DNA from 3 places in the Thermoanaerobacter kivui genome. Region 3 is predicted to be linked to each of the others. Evidence: riboswitches for the same ligand, from Rfam matches in the RefSeq annotation. Region 3 holds a riboswitch; each other region holds the start of a gene.

Region 1 (4,688 bases), 1.0 Mb from region 3:
CTAATAAATTTCAAAGATTTTTCAAGATTACTCTTCCAATGTTGCGGCCAATAGTGTTTTTTAATCTAGTAATGTCATTAATTGGTACTTTCCAGGTTTTTGACCAAGCCTATGTAGTATCGCAAGGGACTGGTGGGCCTCTTGATGCTACAATGACAGTCGTGCTGAATATATATAGGACAGGATTTAGAGATTTTAACATGGGTTACGCTTCAGCTATGGCTTTTGTATTATTTGTAATAATCTTGATATTGACTCTTATACAGCGAAAGCTTTTCAAAGAAGAAACCTATTAGGAGGTGGCAATAGATGAAAAAGGTGTTGCGGTTTTTATTTTATACCGTTGTTGTAGGATATGCAGTAATTACACTTGGCCCTTTTATTTGGTCTATAATAACATCTCTAAAACCCACCAGTGAATTAAATACTTTTGTTGTAAATATAAAGCATTTAACTTTAGATAACTATAAAATGATAATCACAAAATTTCCCTTTTTGAGATGGTTTATAAATAGTGCTATAGTTGCAGCTATAGTGACGTTTGGAAATATGCTGTTTAATTCTATGGCAGGGTATGCACTTGCAAGAATAAATTTTCCTGGAAGAAATTTATTGTTTATGGTTGTGCTTGCTCTCATGATGGTGCCAGGACAGGTAGTGATGGTGCCGACTTATATCCTTCTCAGCAAATTAGGCTGGGTAAACACTTACATGGGTCTTACAATTCCGTTTTTGACCAGCAATTTTGGAATATTTTTAATGAGGCAATTTTTCTTATCTCTTCCCAAAGAGTTAGAAGAAGCAGCTACAATTGACGGTTTGTCACGATTTGGGATTTTCTTTAAAATAGTTTTGCCTTTGTCTAAACCTGCTCTTGCAACTCAATTCATTTTTATGTTTACTGGCAATTGGAATAGTTTCTTGTGGCCTAGCCTCTTGACGTCTAGTGATGATATGTATACACTGCCGGTAGGACTTAATTCCTTTTACGGGCAGTATTATCAATTTTGGAACCAGGTAATGGCAGGAGCTATACTTTTGACATTACCGACTATATTAATATTCTTAATATTCCAGAGATATTTTGTAAAAGGAATATCTACAACGGGATTAAAATAAACGTAACGAAGGAGGAATAAAATGGCAAGATATTGTGGAGTGATTTTTGATTTAGATGGTGTTATTACAGATACTGCAAGATACCACTATTTGGCATGGAAAAAGCTTGCTGATGAGTTAGGAATATATTTTGATGAAGTTATCAATGAGAGGCTAAAAGGTGTAAGTCGTTTAGAATCTTTAGAGATAATTTTAGAAAAAAGTGATAAAAAATATTCTCAAGAAGAAAAAGAATATTATGCAAATAAGAAGAATGAGTACTATAAAGAGATGATAAAAAAGATCACGCCTGAGGATTTATTGCCTGGAGTGGAGAGATTTATTGAGGAACTTAAAAAAAGAGGTATTAAAACGGCAATTGCTTCTGTCAGTAAAAACGCTTTTACTGTTGTTGAAAATTTAAAAATAAGAGATAAGTTTGACTATATAGTGGATGCAAATGAAATTAAGCATGGAAAACCTGACCCTGAGATATTTTTAAACGCAGCAGAGCATCTTGGCATTTCTCCTGAAAAGTGTATTGGAATAGAAGATTCTGCTGCGGGCATCACTGCAATAAAAAGAGCAGGAATGTTTGCAGTAGGAGTGGGCAATCCTGAAACGGTGAAAGAAGCAGACTTAATTTTAAAGGATTTAAGTGAAGCGGATAAAATATTAGAATTGCTGTAGTGTGGAAATATTCCCCTGTATTTGGATGTCATTTCTCAAATTAATTTAGCCTAAAACCGACAGTGTAAAATTTCTGTAGGAAAATGACGTTAAAGTTCTTCAATGATAAGTTTATCTAAAACCATCTCCTACAGTATCTTTACACTATCAGTTGACGAATACAGATTGAATTTTTGCTTGTTTGTTGTTATAATTAAAATTAAGAACAACTAAGACATTTATCATAGCTTCTTAGCAAAGTTTGCAAAATCGAATATTGGGGGGAGCTGAGCGGGGCAAAAGCTCGGCTGAGAGTAGGCACTTAAAAAAATCCCTGTGCCTTGACCCTTTGAACCTGCTTCGGGTAATGCCGGCGAAGGGAGAGAAAGAAGATGAAGCCTTTAATGCAATATTCCGGCATTAAAGGCTTTTTTGTTTAAGTTGATACAAAAATCGGTGTTTTTAAATTTAAAACCACAAGCCGCCGGTAAAAGCGGCTTTTTTATTTTGGATTTTTAGGGGTGATCAAAGTTGATAAAGGTAAATGACAAAGAGATGGATTTTAATGGCAGTGTAAAAGAGCTTTTGCTTTCATTAGGTCTTAATCTGAATGCGTGCGCTGTGCTGGTAAATGGGGAGATTGTAAAAAGAGAAAGCTGGGAAGATTTTCGGCTAAAGGATGGGGATTTTGTTGAGATTGTCAGCTTTGTTGGTGGTGGTTAAAAAAACAAATTGGTTTTAAATATTGCTTTGATAAACATAGAATTTCAAATAAGGAGTGGGAAAGATGTTTAAAATAGGCGGAAGAATTCTAAAGTCAAGGCTTTTTGTTGGAACAGGGAAGCTTCCTGATTACTCACTTATTGAGAAAATGTATAGCGAGGCTAAAGTCGAGGTTTTTGCGGTGGCAGTGAGGAGAATAGGACCAAACACAAAGCATACCAAAAATGTCTTAGAGTATATTCCAAAGGATGCAATCACCATGGTAAACACATCAGGGGCTATGAATCACAAAGAGGCAGTAAAGATTGCGCAGATAGGAAGGGAGCTGACATCATCAGATTGGGTTAAAGTGGAGATTGAAAAGGATACAAAATATCTTTTCCCTGACAACTACGAAACCTTAAAGGCGTGTGAAATCCTTGTTAAAGAAGGGTTTAAGGTCTTTCCGTATATTTATCCTGACCTGAATATAGCAAAAGAGCTTGAGCAAATTGGGGTTGAGGCGGTCATGCCACTTGGCTCGCCAATCGGCACGAACAAAGGGATTGGCTGTGAAGTATTGTTAAAACCTATTATAAACGAAGTTAAAATTCCTGTGATAATCGATGCAGGCATAGGAAGGCCATCCCATGCAGCACATGCAATGGAGCTTGGTGCAGATGCTGTTTTGATAAACACAGCAATTGCGACCTCGTCTGACCCGGTGAAAATGGCGGTTGCCTTTTCAAAAGCGGTTGAAGCAGGAAGGCTGGCTTTTGAGGTTGGGCTTTTGAAGGAATATGAGTATGCACAGGCTTCATCGCCACTTGACGAATTTATCAAAGGCTAAAAATTTTGGATTTTCAAGAAGGTGTTTTAAAGATGATGGAGTATTTAAAAGAAGCCCTTGAAGTTTACAGCCAATATGAAAACTACATTCCCTCATTTGATGAGGCAAGAGAGATTCTGATAAAGGAGTTTCTGGATAAGTCCGACCTTGTAAAGCTTTTAAACATTGAGGATGAAAGACTAATCAGGATAATGGCTAAAAAAGCCAAGAAATTGACAGAGGCAAACTTTGGCAAGGTGATTATGCTCTTTGCTCCCCTTTATATATCAAACTTTTGCCAAAATGGCTGTACCTATTGCGGATTTTCAAATTTGAAAAACTGCCCTCGTGAGAGACTTGAGAGAGAGCAGATGGAGATTGAGATGAAAAGTCTCAAAGACGAAGGGATTGACTCTGTGATAATTCTAACAGGCGAAGACAGGGTAAATTCGGATTTTGAATATATAAAAAGCGCATGCTCTGTTGCAGTAGACTACTTTTCTGAGGTTTCAATTGAGGTATACCCGCTTTTGGAAAATGAATATGAAGAGCTTGCAAAGATAGGAGTTGTTGGCATAACAATCTATCAGGAAACTTATCAAAAGGATGACTACGAAAAGCTTCATCTTTTTGGACCAAAAAAAGATTATGAGTTTAGACTTCTCACACCAGAAAGAGCACTCAAGACTGGCTTTCACGAAGCGTGTGTTGGCCCACTTTTGGGCCTTTCTCATCCCGAAAAAGATGCTTTTTGTGCAATCTTGCATGCCGAGTATTTGATGAATAAATTCCCCAAAGCCGAGATTTCTCTATCCTTTCCTCGCTTTAGGGATGCCAATACAGGTTTTAAACCAAGCTATTTGGTATCTGATAAAGAATATATAAAGTTTTTGCTGGCTGCAAGGATATATTTGCCAAGGGTTGGGATTGTGATTTCAACAAGGGAGAGAGCGGCTTTGCGTGATGCTTTAATGGATATTTGCATAACAAAGATGTCTGCAGGCTCTAAAACAACTGTCGGTGGTTATGCAACTTCAAAGGATGAAAAACTTGGACAGTTTGAAATAGACGATTCAAGAAGTGTCAGCGAAATTGTAAATGTAATAATTCAAAAAGGACTAAGACCAGAGTTTACAAACTGGGTAAAAGGTGTGGGCAAATTATGAGCTTGTTTGAGCTTATGCTAAGAAATTACTTTGATGAAAAAATGCTTGAAAAACTTGGAAAAGTAATGGTTTTGATTATTGGCTGTGGTGGTCTTGGTTCGAACATTGCAGCTATGCTTGTGAGATGTGGAATAAAAAATCTTACCATAGTTGACTTTGACAAGGTTGACATATCAAATTTAAATAGGCAAAACTATTTCTTCTACCAAGCTGGGCAAAATAAA
Region 2 (4,688 bases), 910 kb from region 3:
CAACAATTCTTTTTTCATTTCAAATTCCTCCTGTCATTTATCGCTTTTGTTATAACTTCTAAAAGTTTTCTGGTATTGCTTTCGATATCCCCATAAAAGACAGCTGAAACTGAAGCTATACCGTCTACTCCCGACTTTAACATGACTTCATAGACATTATCTTTTGTTATACCACCTATTGCAACTACGGGAATATTGACTGACTCTTTTATTTTTTTTAACCCTTCTATTCCAATGGCTTCCGCTTCCGGCTTTGTTGGAGTCTTAAACACCGCACCTACCCCTAAATAATCCGCTCCATCCCTTTGTGCCTTTAAAGCTTCTTCCACTGTCCTCGCTGATACCCCTACTATTTTATGAGGACCTATTATTTTTCTTACAATATCTGCCGGCAAATCCTCCTGTCCAACGTGAACTCCATCTGCATCTACTGCCAAAGCTATATCCACTCTGTCGTTAATAATGATAGGGATTCTATTTCTTTTTGTCACTTCTTTAACTTTGAGAGCAATTTCATAAAATTCCCTACTTGATATATCTTTTTCTCTCAGTTGAATTACTGTTGCACCGCCTTTTATCGCTAGTTCTACTGCTTCAGCATTATCCATATTCTTTATGTAAGACCTATCCGTTATAGCATAAAGGGTTAAGTCCATATCTCACACCTTCCTTATTTCTATATTCCAAAAATGGTTAGTAGGACCTACTCCATGCCCTATGGCCAACGAATGTTTTATAGCCCCTGTAATGTATGCTTTCGCTCTTTTTATCGACTCAACTAAATCATGGCCTAAAGCGATATTGGCAGCTATAGCTGAGGAAAATGTGCAGCCTGTACCATGGGTGTTTTTAGTATCAATCCTCTCTGATGTAATTTCATAAAACTCTTTTCCATCGTAAAATACATCTAAAGCATCACCTGTAAGATGTCCACCTTTTACAACTACTGTTTTTGCTCCAAAATCTAAAATTTTTTTAGCTGCTTCTTTCATATCGGATACACTTTTGACTTCTTTTCCGATTAACTCCCCTGCCTCCATAAGATTTGGCGTGACTACAAGGCTTAAAGGTATCAATTCTTTTTTCAAAGCCTCCACTGCTTGCGGCTTCAATAAATAGCTTCCACTTTTTGAAATCATGACAGGGTCCAGCACAACATTTTTTACATTGTAATCTTTTAATCCCTTTGCAATCATCTTAATTATGTCTTCATTAGACACCATACCTATCTTCACTGCATCGGGATACAAATCCTCAAAAATTGCCTTCATCTGCAAATACACCATATCAGGACTTATATCCTCAATTCCCAAAACTCCCATGGTGTTTTGCGCTGTTATTGAAGTAATGACACTCATGCCGTATATTCCATGGGCTGAAAAAGTCTTTAAATCTGCCTGTATACCTGCTCCTCCCCCAGAGTCAGAGCCGGCAATAGTAAGGGCTAATTTCATAAAAACACCTCCAAAATAATAAAATATGCCCACCTGTTCAGGTGAGCACTTTTTACAAACTTCGTAAAACGTGCTTCCCTGCGCAGGCATTACCCTGACAGGTTCAAAGGGTCGGGAACGAATCCCCTCTCAGCCACTTTTTGGCTCCCCTAGCACTTGTCTTATTTAGTTTTGTCCAATGCGCTTAAGTAATTATACCACAAACCTAAAAAATTCAATAATTATTTTGAAAATTTACGCTTAGCGGCTGGCTCCTCCACCGCCGGCAGAACCTCCGCCGAAGCCTCCTCCGCCGCCAAAACTTCCGCCGCCGAAGCCACCACCTCTAAAACCTCCAAAGCCTCCTCCAGAACCAAAGCTTCCCGGTCCCCACCAGTTTCCCCTTATATTTCTTCCTCCTCTTCCAAAGATAATAAATATTAAAATGAGTATAATCACTACAGCAATATCTTCCCACGATATACCGCTATCATTGCTACTTGCATTGACACTGTATTTGGAAGCATCCAGTCCCTGGAGGTCTATATTGTACTCTTTTGCAACTCTTGAAGCTATTGCCATATAACCTTCATATATGCCTTTAGAGTATTCACCCCTTGCCCAGTAAGGCAAAACAAAATCGTCCAAAATCCTTCCTGCAACAGAATCCGGTATTGCCCCTTCCAAGCCATAACCTACATCAATTCTCACTTTGCCAGATTGCCCTTTTAAAAGTCTATCTTTTACCACTAAAAAGAGAACACCGTTGTTTTTTTCTTTGTCTCCTATTCCCCACTTTCTAAAAAGGCTAAGAGAATATTCCTCTATTGGGTAATCTCCAATGCTGTCAACTGTCACAACTATTATTTGCGCCTTTGTTGCATCATCCAAAGCTTTCCCTAGTTTTTCCATCTCTTCTATATCATTTTGGGACATAAGCCCCGCATAGTCATATACATATCTAAACTGAATAGGTTTAGGTGGAACATCAGGAGCACAAAATGCTATTGAATTAAAAAAATAATAATAAAAAGGCAATTAGAAGTAAAAAAACTTTCTTTTTCATTTTAACCCACATCCTTTCGCTTTGCTCAAGCACAAATTGTAATGAAAGTGTGCTATTGAGCGATATTTTTGATATAATTTCTTTAAAATATATAGATATACTACAAAGCACGGAGGAGGGAGTGGAATTATTTTTACCACTCATTGGACTCAAGTCCGCATTTTAACATGTGTAGAATATCTTCTCAAGCACAAATAAGTGTGACTTTGATCACGTACACTAATCATTGTATAAGCAATTCCTTAGTGTTTTTGTGCTGGATATTCAGTCAATGTCTATATATTTTAATTTTTATCTCTAGGGTTGATCAATCAGTCAAGATGAAGGTTTGCAGAAAACACTATGACTTTATCAATCTTTGTGTTTCTGAGTTGGATAAAGCCATTTCTCAATTGGCCAAACCTTATCAAGACTTGATTGATATCTCTGTTACCCTACCTGGCATAACCGAAAAATCGGCAACTTATATCATCGCTGAAATTGGCACGGATATGACAGTTTTTAAATCTGACAAGCACCTTTGCTCTTGGGCTGGTCTTACTCCTTATGCCCAAATTTAACTATTTTACTTTCACACTACTTCTCCCTATCTCAATATTTTGTGATTAACTTAATTAAGCTTTAAAAATATCATTTTTTCGCTAAATTTAAACTATTTTAATGTATTACATTCTTTCGTTTAGACTCCCTTTTCACATTCATTTAATTTTCAATGCTCAAATGAAGTTTTTGACGTTTATATATTACATATTTTGTATAATTTAGTTTTTGTTTTTGATAATTTAATTTACTTTTCCTCATGTCTAGTATATTAGCATAGATAATAATAAGTATCAATACAAATTTTTAAAATATGTTGCCTTTTCTAAAAAATTAGGTTATATTATTACGCGGAGAAGCGTTAGGCCTCAAATTCGAGCAATGATTTCCGGGGAAGCTCCGTTCAATTCTAGGTACCACACGGTTTGGGTACGCTCAGCGGATCATAGCAGCAACGTAAAGCTTAATATCATTTTCAGCGGCATTACTTATAGAAAGAGTTAACATCTGATGGAAATGATCAAAGAGTGTTTCTGCATGTTTTGCCCAAAAAATAGGAAGCAGCCAATAATTTTCCTTACTCCGGCTAGTGCCATACTCTCCCATCCTTCGAATGGAAGTAATGAAACATGTACATGAGATGAGAATCTACAATTTCTTTCATCAATCTTATTCACCTGCCCTATTCTAGATCTTTGTTAAACTACATCAAGTTACAAAAACTTCTTTTTTAACAACATTATAATCAGCTTCATCATCCATACGGTTAATAACTTCAGCCAATCGTTCATTTTGTGCAACTGATACTCCTATATTGTTGATAAAGCCTGCTTCCGTTTTTAGATTCAGCCTCAGAAAAACAAAAGTGCTGAAGATGCTAATAAAGGGCGTACTACTATTGTAGTAGCCCATAGACTTTAGATTATTCGGAAGATGGATATTATTTATGTTATATCTAATTGCGTACAGATAGTATAGCGCATGTTCCTCACTGTTTTTTCTTTAACATTAACGTTGGGTTACGGGTTTTACATTAAAATTAGACCTGTATTCGGTTTCTGCCCATAATACCCTTTGAGCCACCATAGCTTCTGGATTTAGTTTGACATCTTTTAATATCATTTCTTTAAATTTGTCATATCCCACTTTGTCAATAAGGTGTCCACCATGGATGTATTCAGGTTTGTTGTTCATAACATCAGCAGAAAATGTCTCCCAGTTTTTAAGTACGCCTAAAACTACATCTTCTGTAACCCAGTTTAAAAAGATTTTTCCCATACGAGGTGTTTGCTTTCCTGTTCTGCCACCGATCAATACCCTGTAGAATTTTTTAGGGTTCCTGGTCCAAGCACCGGTTGGACACACTAGGACGCATTCGCCACAACCGACACAGCAGCAGGTATCTTTCACGATTTTTCCTTTTTCTACAGATAAAACACCCGTTGCATGACGAGCACACGCTTCTACACACTTTTTACACCCTATACAGCGTTCATAATCGTATTCAGTTTTTGTAATACCTATTATGCCGAAATCAGTGAAATGAGCTTTAGCACAGTCGTTAGGACATCCTGCTATGCTTATCTTTATATGATAGTCACTGGGGAATATGACTTTTTCTATCTTTCTAGCAAGGTCGGTTGTGTCTA
Region 3 (4,688 bases):
TGATTGAAAAAATTACACGGTTAAAAATTTAAATTCAAGAAATTTCAAAAAACACTCATGTGTTTATTTTGTGATAATGTTATCTTGTAAACTATTATGATAGTTTAACAGGAGTTCGGGGCGAATACAAGGGGGTAATTTACGAAACTGTGCCTTTTATTAAACCTAAAAAAGCTAATGCTGAAGACAACGTTAAGAAGGAGAAATCTACTTACAGACCACCCGATACCCATTATTACAAATACAGTCGTAACAATGTAAGTATGTCAGTTATACTAACAAGTCATAGGTGGGGTTCCAAGGTATTCGCTGACAATTTTCATGGCGCAGAATTTTCCACACATGCTGCAAGTTTTGGCTGTAGATACGTTTTTATTGATGCGATATTTAAAAGCTTTATCAGGGTCTATAGAAAGCTTTATTTGCTCATCCCAGTCTAAAGCTTTTCTTGCTTTAGCCATAGTCAAATCTTTTTCTTTAGCGCCTTTTACACCTTTTGCGATATCTGCAGCATGGGCAGCAATTTTTGCTGCAATAACTCCTTCTTTGACATCTTCCATATCGGGAAGTCCGAGATGTTCTGCAGGTGTGACATAGCAAAGGAAATCTGCACCGGCAGCTGCTGCAACTGCACCGCCAATTGCCGCGGTTATGTGGTCGTAACCGGGGGCGATATCGGTTACAATAGGACCGAGTACGTAAAAAGGGGCGTTGTGACAAAGCTGTTTTTGAAGTTTTACATTTGCTTCAATTTGGTCAATTGGCACATGCCCAGGTCCCTCTACCATTACTTGGACTCCTGTTTCGCGAGCCCTTTTGACAAGTTCACCAAGGATGATGAGCTCTTGTATTTGTGCGCTATCTGTAGCATCTTCGAGACAACCGGGACGCAGTCCATCTCCTAAACTTAAAGTTATGTCATATTTTTTGGCAATATCAAGAAGTCTGTCAAAATGCTCATACAAGGGATTTTCTTTGTCATTGTAGAGCATCCAGCCGATTGTAAAGGAGCCGCCGCGACTTACTACATCCATCACTCGGCCGTTGTCTTTAAGCTTTTTCAATGATTCAAATGTTAGACCACAGTGGACTGTTATAAAGTCTACACCATCTTCCGCCTGTTGTTCTATGACTTCAAAAATAAATTCTTCAGGCATGGCAACGATGCTGCCGTATTTGTACATGGATTCAACAGCTGCTTGATACATGGGAACAGTACCTACAGGTACAGGGGAATTTTCAAGTATTTTTCTACGAGATTGATTAATGTCGCCGCCTGTGCTTAAATCCATTACCGCATCTGCTCCAGCTTTTACAGCAACATTTAATTTTTCAATTTCTTTGTCAATTTCGGGATATGCATCAGAGGTTCCTATGTTGGCATTTACTTTTGTCGATAAACCCCTTCCTATGCCTTTGGGAATGAGGTTTTTGTGGTTGATGTTTGATGGTATTACTATTTCTCCTTTTTTAACTCCTTCTAAAATAAATTCTTCGTCCACTCCTTCATACTCTGCGACTATTTTCATCTCTTTTGTGACAATGCCTGAAAGGGCATATTCCAATTGTGTCATAACAAAACCTCCTTAAAAATAAATAAACCATGGGGATTATAGCCATGGCAGATGACCACATCCCTACGCAGGTACTAACCTAACAGGTTCGATGGGTTAAAAGGCAACACCTTTTTCTCAGCCGGTTACGCCGGCACCCCATGTGGCAAATATTAAATTTTTATAATCGATAGGGTATAAATATTGCAATACTATTATACCACTAAAAAAAATCGGTGTATATTAAAATTTGAAAAAATTTAAGAAAGAGTAAAAAAAATTCTTGACTTTATAGTTTCAAAGTGATAACATAAATTACAACGTGCAAAATTGAATATATTACACACAAACCTCTTATCAAGAGTGGTGGAGGGACTGGCCCGATGAAACCCGGCAACCGGCATTTATATGCGTCTGGTGCCAAATCCTGCAGGTTAGGTTATCTAACCTGAGAGATGAGAGGAGTGGCGGATTATTAGGCCCTCTTCTCATTTTGAAGAGGGCCTAAAAATTTATCGGGAGGTGTAACATGACAGTAAAAATCGGGTTATTGGGACTTGGAACAGTAGGAACAGGAGTATATAGATTGATAACTTCAAGAGGAGGTCATATAAAAGAGAGCACTGGGTTTTATCCTGAAATAAAAGGGATACTTATTAAAAATCTCAACAAACCAAGAAAAGTAAATGTGCAAGGACTTCTTACACAGAATGCTGAAGAAATTTTAAAAGATAAAGAGATAAAAATAGTCATTGAAGCAATTGGAGGCGTTCATCCAGCTTATGAATATGTGAAGGAAGCTTTGTCTGAAGGTAAACATGTTATAACTGCAAATAAAGAGTTAATAGCCAAACATGGAGAGGATTTAAATGAAATAGCGGAAAAAAATGGAGTATTTTTAAAATGCGAGGCAAGCGTTGGAGGAGCTATACCTATACTTCATCAAATCGATAGATTAAAAATAACGGATGAAATTGATTTTGTAGGTGGAATAATAAATGGCACGACTAACTATATTCTTACGCAAATGTCCACCAAGGGGAAAAGCTATGAAGAAGCGCTTATTGAAGCCCAAGAATTAGGGTATGCGGAATTAAATCCCGATTATGATGTAAAGGGTTTTGATTCACTGTATAAACTGATTATTCTCATGCGCAAAGTATTCAATGTAAATGTGCCAGTAAATTCTATAACGAGAAGTGGAATTGATGGGATTACAAAAGAAGACATAAACTATATCGCCAAATGGGGGTATAAAATAAAATTACTTGCGTGGGGGAAAAAAGTCAAAGATAACATTTTTGCAGGAGTAGAACCGGTAGTAGTGGAAGAAAGCAATATTTTATCAAAAGTAAGCGATGTAAATAATGCAATTATATTGAAAGGAGATAGTTTTGGAGAATACGTCTTTGTAGGAAGAGGAGCAGGAGAACTTCCTACTGGGGATGCTGTTGTAGCAGATTTACTTGATGTACTATTAAATTACAACATTAAAGGTAATAATGTAGCAAAGTTTCTTCCAGTTTCTGAAGGCAGCTTCACAGATACATTTTATATAAGATTTAAAATGCACAAAGGAGATATTTTGAATCTACAAGAAATTTTAAATTTCTTTAAGAGAGAAGGAGCTTTAATTTTGGAGTCTTCATATGAAAATGATATTTTTGTAGCTGTAATTAGAGTAAAAGCAAATATTAATGCATTTGTAAAAAAAATAAAGGATGAAAAAATTGCAGAAATAAAAGCAATTTATAAAGTGCTACAGGAAGATATAGATGAGGGACAATTAAAAGAGTTTGAAGATTTGGTAGAGGTAATTTGAACTAGGAAAGGAGATAGAAATATGCCTAAAAAATATGGTTTTTCTACTTTGGCAATTCATGAAGGTTGGGAGCCAGACCCGACCACAGGAGCTGTAGCGCTTCCTATATATCAAACTTCATCTTTTGCTTTTAAAAGTACAAAGCACGCGGCAGATTTGTTTGCCTTAAAAGAAGAAGGATATATTTATACCCGAATGATGAATCCCACTATTAACGCTTTTGAAAAGAGAATGGCAGCTTTAGAAGGTGGGGTAGGTGCTCTTGCTGTATCTTCAGGGCAAGCTGCTATAACATTAGCTGTTACTAATATAGCAGGGATGGGAGACGAAGTGGTCTCTTCTACTAATCTTTATGGGGGTACTTACAACCTTTTTGCAACTACTTTAAAGAAGTTTGGAATAAATTTTAAATTTGTGGACCCCAGTGACCCTGAAAATTTTAGGAGGCAAATAACAGATAAAACAAAGGCTTTATACGTTGAAACTATTGGCAATCCCAAGATTGATGTTGCTGACATTGAAAAAATAGCAGAAATTGCACACACTGCAGGAATTCCTCTCATTGTAGATAATACTTTTGCAACTCCTTACCTTGCACGGCCTATCGAGTTTGGGGCTGATATAGTGGTACATTCGGCGACTAAATTTATAGGTGGACATGGGACTTCTATAGGTGGAGTTATAGTAGATTCTGGAAAATTTAATTGGAACAATGGAAAGTTTCCAGAACTTACAGAACCAGATCCAAGTTATCATGGTATAAGGTATGTAAAAGATGTAGGTGAAGCGGCTTATATTGTAAAAGCGAGGGTGCAGCTTTTAAGGGATTTGGGTACTGCTTTGAGTCCCTTTAATGCATTTTTATTCGCACAAGGATTAGAGACTCTATCTCTTAGGATGGAAAGGCACAGTCAAAATGCTTTAAAAGTTGCAGAGTTTTTAGCTTCTCATCCCTACGTTTCGTGGGTGAATTATCCAGGACTTAAATCAAGTCCTTATTATGCTTTGGCACAAAAGTATTTGCCAAGAGGTCAAGGAGGAGTTTTGACTTTTGGCATAAAAGGTGGATTAAAAGCAGGCATTAAGTTTATAGAGAGTTTAAAATTATTTACTCATCTTGCTAATATAGGGGATGCAAAGTCTTTGGTTATACATCCAGCCAGCACGACTCATCAGCAGTTATCAAAAGAAGAACAGTTAGCTTCTGGTGTTACGGAGGATATGATAAGACTTTCTGTAGGACTTGAGGATATAGAAGATATATTAGAAGACCTTGATAATGCCCTTTATGCATCGCAAAAATAGATAAGGAA

What was found. Region 3 has a riboswitch for thiamine pyrophosphate ahead of thiC (phosphomethylpyrimidine synthase ThiC). Riboswitches for the same ligand answer to the same signal wherever they lie in the genome.
Region 1: linked by a shared signal. The riboswitch ahead of thiS (sulfur carrier protein ThiS) and the one ahead of thiC (phosphomethylpyrimidine synthase ThiC) in region 3 are both predicted to bind thiamine pyrophosphate.
Region 2: linked by a shared signal. The riboswitch ahead of thiD (bifunctional hydroxymethylpyrimidine kinase/phosphomethylpyrimidine kinase) and the one ahead of thiC (phosphomethylpyrimidine synthase ThiC) in region 3 are both predicted to bind thiamine pyrophosphate.

Annotation. Positions count from the first base shown of each region.
Region 1 covers NZ_CP009170.1:796,409-801,096, forward strand. Annotated here, with positions in the region: gene TKV_RS03985 (carbohydrate ABC transporter permease) at 1-296, shown strand, start outside; gene TKV_RS03990 (carbohydrate ABC transporter permease) at 310-1,119, shown strand; gene pgmB (beta-phosphoglucomutase) at 1,141-1,788, shown strand; TPP riboswitch at 2,038-2,166, shown strand; gene thiS (sulfur carrier protein ThiS) at 2,299-2,490, shown strand; gene TKV_RS04005 (thiazole synthase) at 2,555-3,319, shown strand; gene thiH (2-iminoacetate synthase ThiH) at 3,352-4,464, shown strand; gene thiF (sulfur carrier protein ThiS adenylyltransferase ThiF) at 4,461-4,688, shown strand, end outside.
Region 2 covers NZ_CP009170.1:306,060-310,747, reverse strand. Annotated here, with positions in the region: gene thiM (hydroxyethylthiazole kinase) at 1-18, opposite strand, end outside; gene thiE (thiamine phosphate synthase) at 15-656, opposite strand; gene thiD (bifunctional hydroxymethylpyrimidine kinase/phosphomethylpyrimidine kinase) at 660-1,454, opposite strand; TPP riboswitch at 1,513-1,615, opposite strand; partial or broken gene TKV_RS01475 (TPM domain-containing protein) at 1,695-2,499, opposite strand; gene TKV_RS01470 (transposase) at 2,820-3,059, shown strand; partial or broken gene TKV_RS14045 (hypothetical protein) at 3,493-3,707, opposite strand; gene TKV_RS12670 (hypothetical protein) at 3,748-3,951, opposite strand; gene asrC (sulfite reductase subunit C) at 4,048-4,688, opposite strand, start outside.
Region 3 covers NZ_CP009170.1:1,797,826-1,802,513, reverse strand. Annotated here, with positions in the region: gene thiC (phosphomethylpyrimidine synthase ThiC) at 276-1,574, opposite strand; TPP riboswitch at 1,618-1,725, opposite strand; SAM riboswitch class I at 1,905-2,015, shown strand; gene TKV_RS09050 (homoserine dehydrogenase) at 2,083-3,375, shown strand; gene TKV_RS09045 (homocysteine synthase) at 3,397-4,680, shown strand.